Regions from separate parts of the Aliirhizobium cellulosilyticum genome, predicted to be linked through region 1. Evidence: predicted binding sites of a transcription regulator. Region 1 holds the regulator's gene; the other holds the start of a gene.

Region 1 (4,786 bases):
CCATCCGACGGGGCGTTGTCCGGATCTTCATGGGTTTCGATGAATACACCGGCAATACCCACTGCGACGGCCGCACGCGCCAGCGTTTCAACGAATTCGCGCTGGCCACCGCTGGAGCCACCCTGCCCGCCCGGCTGCTGCACCGAGTGCGTGGCGTCAAAGATCACCGGCGATCCGAGCGAAGCCATGATCGGCAACGAACGCATGTCGGAGACGAGCGTGTTGTAACCGAAGGAGGCGCCGCGTTCGCACAGCATCACGTTAGGATTACCGCTCTCGGTAAATTTCGCCTGGACGTTCTTCATGTCCCAGGGGGCCAGGAACTGGCCTTTCTTGACGTTGATCGCCCGGCCGGTCTTGGCGGCTGCGACCAGAAGATCGGTCTGACGCGACAGAAAGGCCGGGATCTGCAGGATGTCGACGGTTGGCGCAACAAGCCCGCACTGCTCTTCCGTATGGATGTCGCTCAGGACCGGGAAGCCGAATTCCTTCTTCAGGTCGGCAAAAATCTCCATCGCATTTTCAAGTCCGATGCCGCGCTTGCCGGAGATCGACGTACGGTTGGCCTTGTCAAAGGAGGACTTGTAGACCAGCCCGATGCCGAGCTTGCCGCAGAGCTCGCTCATCGTGCCGGCGATCATGAAGGCATGATCACGGCTTTCCATCTGGCAAGGCCCCGCGATCAGCGAAAGCCGGCCTGCATTGGAGAATACGACCTTTTTGTCGCCTTCGCCGACCGAAACTTCTGAATTGGGGGAGACTGCCATTCTACTATTCCTCGAAGCCGAACAAAACGCCTTGGCCGGGCGACGGCGACACGAGAACGCGACCATCCCGGCGAATGAATGCGACGTCATTAGCAGCAAGGATGATCTCTGTCACGGCCAGATCAAGACTGCGAAAGATCACGGCCTCCCCTACCAACCCGGCTGCCACCCCTTCGATAGGAAGACCGAAGTCATGCGCAATTTGCTCGCGCCTGAGAACGCGCACGGCTCCCGTTTCAGCCTGGAACACCAGTCCACCTTCAACTTCGATACCCGGCGCTCGCAGCACATTGTCAAAAAAGGCAACCGAAGCATGCGGATCATCACTTGCCAAAATGACTTCCTTCAAACCGGCAACCGAATTGGCATGGATACGCAATTCAGCCATATCCTGAGGGAAAGATACCAGCCGCTGGCAGGAGAAAGTAAAGAAATCAGCCGCACCATCCATCGCGGCAAAAGCAAGCTGGAAACGAGCTTCGACCTCGTCACCGTCCGGAGACTTTACAGCTCTGCCGAATTCGAGGGGCTCACCGCCGGAAATTCCGGCCGCGACATAATGCCGATGATCGTTCGACGCGTCTTCACTGGAGACCACGATGGCCGACAAGCCTTCACGTCCGCGGCGACCGCGATAAGCCAGATCGCGCTCGACAAAGACATTGCCTTTCTTGGCATGAGCCCCCGCCTTGCGCCTGTCCGCAACAGCCAGTGGCTCCAGATAGGTACCGTCTTCAAAAAAAACACAGGCATTGGCCGTACCGAAGGGATGCACGCCGTCAGGCGCGACAGTGAAACCCAAAGACGACAGCCGCTCGCGTGCCTTGCCGAGATTTCCAACAGGCAAAACGAGATGATCGATATTCCTAGCAGTCACACATGTCCCCCAGACTTCTGATCCGCTAGGCGTAGATTGGGCAGACCGCCGGGGAGCGCAAGTAGATTCCGACTGAGAACGTCATTCGGCATCCAAGAAACTGATTATATTGTCACGAAAATTTAAGGACTTGCGGAACACATATGGAACATATAGTGTTCGTTCTGCATTTGTTTCAAATCTGAAGGTGCGCCTCACATGCTGACTCGCAAGCAACAGGAACTGCTTTTGTTCATTCACGAACGGATGAAGGAGTCGGGCGTACCTCCGTCTTTCGATGAAATGAAGGACGCTCTCGACCTTGCGTCGAAGTCGGGCATCCATCGGCTCATCACGGCACTTGAAGAGCGCGGTTTCATTCGCCGTCTCCCCAACAGAGCGCGCGCACTCGAGGTCATCAAGCTTCCCGAAGCCTATGTTCCCACGCTGCAGCCGAAACGCGGTTTTTCACCGAGCGTGATCGAGGGAAGCCTTGGCAAGAAGCCGGCGACGCCTGCTGCCCCGCCTGTCTCCGCCAATGACAGCGCGTCTGCAAGCGTGCCGGTCATGGGCCGCATCGCCGCCGGCGTACCGATCTCGGCAATTCAGAATAATACCCACGACATTTCCGTCCCCGTAGAGATGTTGGGATCCGGCGAGCATTATGCGCTTGAAGTCAAGGGCGACTCGATGATCGAGGCCGGAATTCTGGATGGCGACACCGTCATCATTCGCAACGGCAACACCGCCAATCCGGGCGATATCGTCGTTGCACTCGTGGATGATGAAGAGGCCACACTCAAGCGCTTCCGCCGCAAGGGTGGCTCGATTGCGCTGGAAGCGGCAAACCCGGCTTACGAGACACGAATTTTTCCACCGGATCGGGTCAAGGTCCAGGGCAGGCTCGTCGGCCTCATTCGCCGTTATCACTGACACCGGAATTGTTGCCAACATCAGTTGGCGCTTCTGATCGATAATCCGTTCCTGCTTGATCTGAGACAGCAAACTGCGCCTCAAGACGGCCACTCGATTTTGGTTTGGAAATCCATTCCGGCAGATACGGGTCATAGAGATTGCGTCGCCAGTCGTATTGGCGATGAATGGTCCATGGGCGAACCGTGCCAGCCATTGCTGTCGTGACACTCCATTTTCCGGCTGCCGCCGCCCCGGAAAGATCGATTTCAATTGACCCTGTCTTGCGCAGGCTGGCGCCGCTCAGCATCGGGGTACCAGACCGACAGGAATGGAAACGCGCACGCGGCGCGATAACAAGGCCGGCAACGTCGCAAGCCGCTCCGGCATAACGGCCATCATCAACAACAACGACCAAAACACCTTCCGGTGACATGAATGCGCACCAGGCCTTGAGCTGACATGAGAATCTGACACTCCCTGCCTCCTTCATCAGTCGCTGCGCTTCGATCAGAACGTGTTCCGGAAGTCTTTCACTGGAAGAACCCGGCATATTTTTTAGAATTTCACTTTCCAACATCTCCGGCATAGCCAGCACTGGAAGCTGTCGCGCATACATCCACTGCCCATAGACGAACTCGGAGGGACGTTTCCTGTTGGCGGCAGCACGTTCTGCATCTCGATAAGCAACGAGGTTCCCATCTTCAGCGATGAGAAGACTTGATTGGGCGTGTTGCACCCCCACCCAGAACAGGGCCGCAGCGGTAAACAGGAAAGGTAAGCCCGAATAGCGAAGCCGTGTCCTGAGGAGCGTCAGTAGCAGAAAACCGCAGACCCCAAGCGGCAAAAACCAGGGGTGCTGTTCTCCGACGACAATGTCCCCGCCCCATCCCGCTACATGCTTCGCGATCAAGATGACCCATTCGAGGCTCCAGGCCATGATCCCGATGAAGGGAGCATCGAGGCCGAAGGGCATCAACAACATCGCAGCAAGCCCGGCCGGCATCACCAGGAAGCTGATGATCGGCATGGCAGCCAGGTTCGCGGCAAGCCCATAGGTGGCGACGCGATGGAAATGCTCGACGGAAAACATCGTCGTCGCAAGACTACCAATCAGCGATGTCGCGATAATGCCGGCGATAAAGCGCCAGCCAACGGCAGCCAATGTCACCAGAGGATGACGGATGGGAAATCGCTCCCGCTCTTCCGTTTCAGGGCGTCGCGACCAGGCCGCATAACCGGCCACGAGCGCAACCGTGGCAGCAAACGACATCTGGAAACTTGGCCCCAGAATTTCCGAAGGCGTCCAGATGAGGATGATCAGCGCAGACAAGGCTACATTTCGCAAACTTATCGAGGGCCGGTCCAAAAGCACGGCAACAAGTATCACCGCCATCATGATATAGGCGCGCTGGGCGGATACACCGAAGCCCGATACCAGATAATAGGCCGTAACCATTGCAAGCGCCCCGCCGGCGGCAATCTTCTTGATTGGCAGGGCCTGTGCGAGGCCAGGGAAAAGAGCAAAGACGCTACGCAATCCCACGAAGAAAATCCCGGCGGCAAGCGCCATATTCAATCCGGAAATGGCAACGATGTGAGCGAGGCCGGAGACCCGTAGCGCCTCGACTGTATCTTCGGAAATTGCCCGTCTCTCATCGGTGACAATGGCGGCGGCGAAGGCACCGGCATCACCCGGCGCAATCTCGCGAATACGATTGCCGATCTGCCTGCGCAGATCGAAGAGCCAGCGTAAGGCGAGCTGTGGCCAGCCGGTCGCCACATCCGACCCTCCAGCCTGCTGCGGAGCGCTATAGAAATACCCCACCGCACCAATGCCATCGAAATATGCCGAGAAGGCAAAGTCGTGCAGACCGGGCAAGGCCGGCCCGGAAGGCGGTGACAGCCTTGCGCGTCCGGAAATAGCTGCCCCGTTGTCAAACGGCTGATGCTGCGCCCTTGCCAGCAGCGAAACCCGGACAGGCGGGCGCCGAAGAATGGGGTTTGCTGTCTGTCGCACAGCCACGATATAACGCAGTCGCCCGGGACCGGCAGCCTCACTACGCTCGACAACGCCCATGACATCCGTTGTTACCGGTGAATCGAGAATGACCGTCGATTGCCGCCACGCTTCGATCTCGGCCAGCGCCATGCCACAAAAGCCCAGACACGCAAATGTGAAAAAGACACGCGCGCAACCATCTCTTGTTATCAACGCCAGAGCCGCCAGCACGGCAAGAGCAAGGAACGG
Region 2 (4,786 bases), on a different contig from region 1:
CACGATATGGCGGACAGTCAGGAAATAAGGCTCGTATTGCATCTCCTTGATGAGATCGAGTTCGTACCGGATTTGCCCGGAAACCTTTTCTGGTATCTTCTGCCCATAACGACGTGTTGCCCCCTCCCATGTCAGCCGCTCGAGCGTTTCCGAAACGGTCTCTCCCGGCACGCTTTCGTCCGGATAATTATGCTCCAGTTCCTTGAGTGAGAAACTCAACCTGTCGAAAAATGCAGCCGTGTTCTCCACCGCATCCGGATAGGCATGGAAGAGCCGCGCCATCTCGTATGCCGGCTTGAGATGCCGATCTCCATGCGGAGCAAGCCGAAAGCCCGCTTCCTGTATCGTCACATGGTGACGAATGGCGGTCACCACATCTGCCAACGAGCGCCGGTAAGGCAGGCTAAAGATCGGGAGGTTCGTCGCAATTAGCGGCACGAGATTACTCCGCGCGATCCGGGAAAAAGCCGCAAAGACGAAGGGATCTCGCCCGTCATAGGTTGGCGACAGGGCAAGGTAGATGTTTTTGCGGAATCTTTTCTTATAAGAGCCAAGCCGCTCATCGATATGCGCCAGATAGGCCTTGTCTTCGGCGCGGGAAAAATCCGGCACGACCGCCAGCATCATCTCGTCACACCATTCCAGAAGATCCCACTCTTCCAGAATGCAGGCCCCCTTCTCCGCTCTCAGATTACCGGTACTGAGCAGCCGGCAAAGATTGGCCCAGCCCTTCCGGTTCTTCGGGTAGGCAAGAATATCCGGCGTAGCGTCTGCAAAAACGAGCCTGGCACCGGGCTGAAACCGACAGGGTGCGATGGCTTCGTCCTCACCGACTTCCGTGCCTTTTTCCTTCTGCCGCTCGAAAACTGCGGTCATTTCCTTGAACTGATTATAGGCCCGCACCACACCGGCAACGGAATTGCGATCGGCAATCCCCAATCCGGAAAGACCAAGAACGCTGGCGGATAAGACCATCTCTTCAGGTCTCGCCGCTCCTTCAAGAAAGGAGAAGTTCGTCTTGGCGCCGATCTCGAAAAATCTGGGTTCATCTATCATGCGAAGACCCCATGGATACGCCATGTCGGAGGCGGATCATCCCCGTAACGACCAAGCCGAAAAACCCAGAAAAGCCGTCCCAATTCGCTTTCGAGACGGAAATAGTCGCGTTCCTTTGCCTTCTCGTCGTCGATCCACCATTCCGGTGAGATCCGCTCCGGCCCCTCGGCTCGGGTGACAATGTGCATCACATGCCGCCAGCGGAATTGCTGCGGCGGACCATCGGGGACGAGGGCTGCAAAAGCCTCGACAGGCTCTGGGCTGCGCAAAAGCCGCAAGGGGCGATCGGCTTGCGGCAGGAATAGCATAGCTTCGCTGCGCTCAGGCGGCCTTTCCAGTGCTGCAATCGCCGGAAGGAAGATTTCGGCACGTTCCGGAATGTGGCTTTGTTGATGCTGATAGACTTGGAGACAACCTGCGCCGAACCGGGCGGAAACCCTGTCGATGAAATCCGCAAGCGATGTCTCCCGCCCCTCCTCTCCTGAAAAATCCGCTTGAAGCGCATCGAAAACATCATGTTGCAACACGTTGAGACGCAACAGTTCGAAGCCGAAACCTGCATCCAGATCGTCATGAATGGCATTGAGGCGCTCTGAAAACAGGCCGGAGATCCGCTTCGGATCTCTCAACGGACGGGAAGCGCCTGCCGAAATCCGAAATACCCGCCCGTCGACGCGGAAGAGAACAAGTTCGAACACCTTGCCGCCGGCACCACGATTTTCCAGGCTCAGCCTGAGGGATGATGCAATCTCGGCTGTCATCCCGAGAATATCCTCCTGCGTCTGGATCGGCTCGCCCAACCGGCGCTCGGCGGAAAGCGGCGCCACCGGACGTCGTGGCGATATGGCTTCCTCGTTCGTTCCCAGTGCCTGGTCGAGCCGCATCAGCAATTGCGCACCAAACCGGCGGACAAGCGGTGCCCTTGGCATGGACATCAGATTTGCAACACGTTTCAGGCCAAGCTTCAAAAGTGAAGCAACCGTTTTTTCATCGAGACGAAGCGCGTGCACGGGCAAGGCGCCCAGCGCGGACGCCATACCCTCCCTTGCGATCACTCCGCCGTGCCCAAACCGGCTGATCGCGCTGGACAGGCCCGGCGTGCTCGAAATCGATCCACGCACGTCGAAACCCATCTGAAAAAGCCGGGCAAGAATATCTCGAAGCATCGCATCCTCTCCTCCGAAAAGATGGGTGCAGCCGGTAATATCGAGGAAGAGCCCATCCTTTCCGTCCAAGGCAACAAGCGGCGTGTAACGATCACACCAGTCGGCTATCGCCTCCAGGAGAGCAAAATCGGCTCTTTCATCCTCGTCAAAGACATCGATGTCGGGGTACATCGCTCGCGCTTCGGCAAGCCCCTGCCCTCGCTTCAGGCTGCGTGTCTGCGCCACTTCATCGATTGCAACCAGCCGCAATGCGTTATCGCGCCTGCCGGCACAGATGATCGGAGGACGGTCAGGACGCCCTTTCGAACGCCACGACATCCCCCAGAGCTTTCGCGCGATCCTGTCGGTCGGCAGATACCGAAAGTGAAGCGCCAAGATGCGCTGGCAACTTGTGGAAAGAAGATTTTCCTCGATCTCGGGCAAGATGAAATTGGCGGTCATGAAGGTTCCACTCCAGACGAAAGCTGAGAGGGGCCGGATTTCGGCTCTTCTCCAGGGTGATGTTGAAAACTGGATGCCCGATGCTGCCGCCAAGCATGCTGCCATCCGGGAGGGGTCGCTCCAGAGCCGGAGCCGGCTCGACAAGGAGACGCACGGAAGCACTGCTGGTCTCCTCCTTCCCTGCATGCCGCAGCAGGAAAAGCGGCCGCCCTGCCGCCTTTGCCCGGAGACTGAGCCTTCGGCTTTCAGCCAAGCCAAAGGATTTGGGATTTGCATGAACTTCAAGGATCGTCGCCATAAACGCCTTGCTTTCAAGCGCGCCTTCCGCAAGCCACAGGGCATCCTCCAGCCTGCGAGGCGATGCATGAAATATCGTCCGGGAATCGATGCCGAACTGCCTGATGCCTCCAGCATAAGGAATACCCATTTCGCCAGCGGTAAACCCGTCAGCAATCCATAACATCGGACCTGTAGCGGCCTTGCGCGCCTTCATCAGCCCGACAAGCGAAAGGGAAAAGCCGGTTGCCGCGCCAGCATCGGAAAATGATCCGGAACGGATTTCGGTAATGCAATCGAGCGGCAGACCGCCGCTCAATGCATCATCGAGAGCCGCGATATCGAAGGACAATTTCTCTTCACCACCCGATCGGGCGGCAAAATTCTCCATCTTCGCCGCCGCCATTGCCGGCAGACTTCTGCCTTCCAATCTGGCGATCTGTTCGCGCAGGGCAAATAGCTTCTCCTGCGCCGCGGCTGCATGGGCCATGGCGTCAGCTCTCCGTCCTAAATGTTCACTTTATGTTCTTATAGATTCCAGAGCTCGGCAGGAGAGTCAATCATCACCGGAGAGGAATCTTTTCCTCATTTGCTATAGCGATGATTCTTATCTCGAAAAAAAGGATCATCGGCCTTATATGTCTCTCACAAAGGGAGAACCAATGGCTCGCATTGACCAAACCGACGACTGGCAGGATCGCCATGCGCCAACGATAAGCACGTTCGAGTCGCTTGCGATCGATGCCTATGGTCATCTTCCGGAAGAATTCAGGGCCCTCACCACCAATCTCACCATTGAGATCGAAGATTTCCCGGATGATGACGTTTTCGAGGACATGGCGCTTGAAACGCCGTTCGATCTGCTTGGCCTTTTCGAAGGGCGTGGAATTTCCGAACGGTTTACCGTGGAAACGGGAGAACTTCCGAACCGGATCCGGCTATACCGCCGCCCGATCCTAGACTACTGGGCTGAAAACGAGGAAACCCTGGGCGACATCATCACCCATGTCCTGATCCATGAAATCGGCCACCATTTCGGCCTGAGCGACGAGGACATGGAGCGGATCGAAGCCAGCGCCGAGAATGCGGCCCAGCGCTGACCAGCGGCATCTTATTGTTCGCCGAGCTTTATATCCGGATGATAATCCTTGCCCTCTACGGTCTTCGTCACCGCCTGACCGCACTGCATGATTCCGGTTGCAGCGTTGAAGGCATAGGTCGGCGAACCGTAAAGTTCCCATCCATTGTTCAGGGCGGCCGTCACCTTATGGCAGAATGAGGCATCGTCCGGAGCAGTCAGCAGTCGATAAAGTTTCATTGGGACTTCTTTCTTGCAAAAATCATGGCGGCCTGCGCCAGAAGTGTCTTAGCCTCCTCGAAGTGAAGGCGCTCGATCATTTTTCCATCAAGGTTGATAACGTTGAGGCCTTGCGCCTCCGGTCGTTCGAAAGCTGAAACGATCGCCTCCGCCTGAGCGATGGCTTGTGCGTCCGGTCCGAAATGCCGGTTGGCAATGTCGATCTGCGCCGGATGGATGAGCATTTTCCCTGAAAAGCCCATTGCCCTGCCCTGTGCACATTCGGCGGCAAATCCGGCATCGTCCTTGAAATCGTTGAACACGCTGTCGATTACATCGACGCCATGAGCACGGCCGGCAAGCACGATCTGCATCAGCCATGGCACCAGATAGGCCCGCCCCGGCTGCGCCGGAACCCCGGTCTCCTTGCGCAGGTCATTCGAGCCGACCACAAGGCATTCCGGGCCGTTCTCGGCCACCGCAATCGAAGCTGCATTCAAAACACCTTTCGGCGTCTCGATCATCGCCCACAAAGCGATCGATCTCGCCG

The links. The regulator LexA, encoded in region 1, represses DNA repair genes until DNA is damaged. The targets are predictions, from matches to a motif close to TGTTCNNNNTGTGTTCNG.
Region 2: the regulator LexA is predicted to act here: its motif matches at 3,452-3,469, upstream of GGE33_RS25090 (ImuA family protein).

Annotation. Positions count from the first base shown of each region.
Region 1 is NZ_JACIGW010000001.1:1,209,083-1,213,868, reverse strand. It holds gene kdsA (3-deoxy-8-phosphooctulonate synthase) at 1-767, opposite strand, end outside; gene GGE33_RS05670 (VOC family protein) at 772-1,644, opposite strand; gene lexA (transcriptional repressor LexA) at 1,843-2,556, shown strand; gene GGE33_RS05660 (ComEC/Rec2 family competence protein) at 2,537-4,786, opposite strand, start outside.
Region 2 is NZ_JACIGW010000010.1:88,414-93,199, forward strand. It holds gene GGE33_RS25080 (error-prone DNA polymerase) at 1-1,056, opposite strand, end outside; gene GGE33_RS25085 (Y-family DNA polymerase) at 1,053-2,540, opposite strand; gene GGE33_RS25090 (ImuA family protein) at 2,512-3,429, opposite strand; gene GGE33_RS25095 (metallopeptidase family protein) at 3,602-4,039, shown strand; gene GGE33_RS25100 (DUF1737 domain-containing protein) at 4,051-4,257, opposite strand; gene GGE33_RS25105 (HpcH/HpaI aldolase/citrate lyase family protein) at 4,254-4,786, opposite strand, start outside.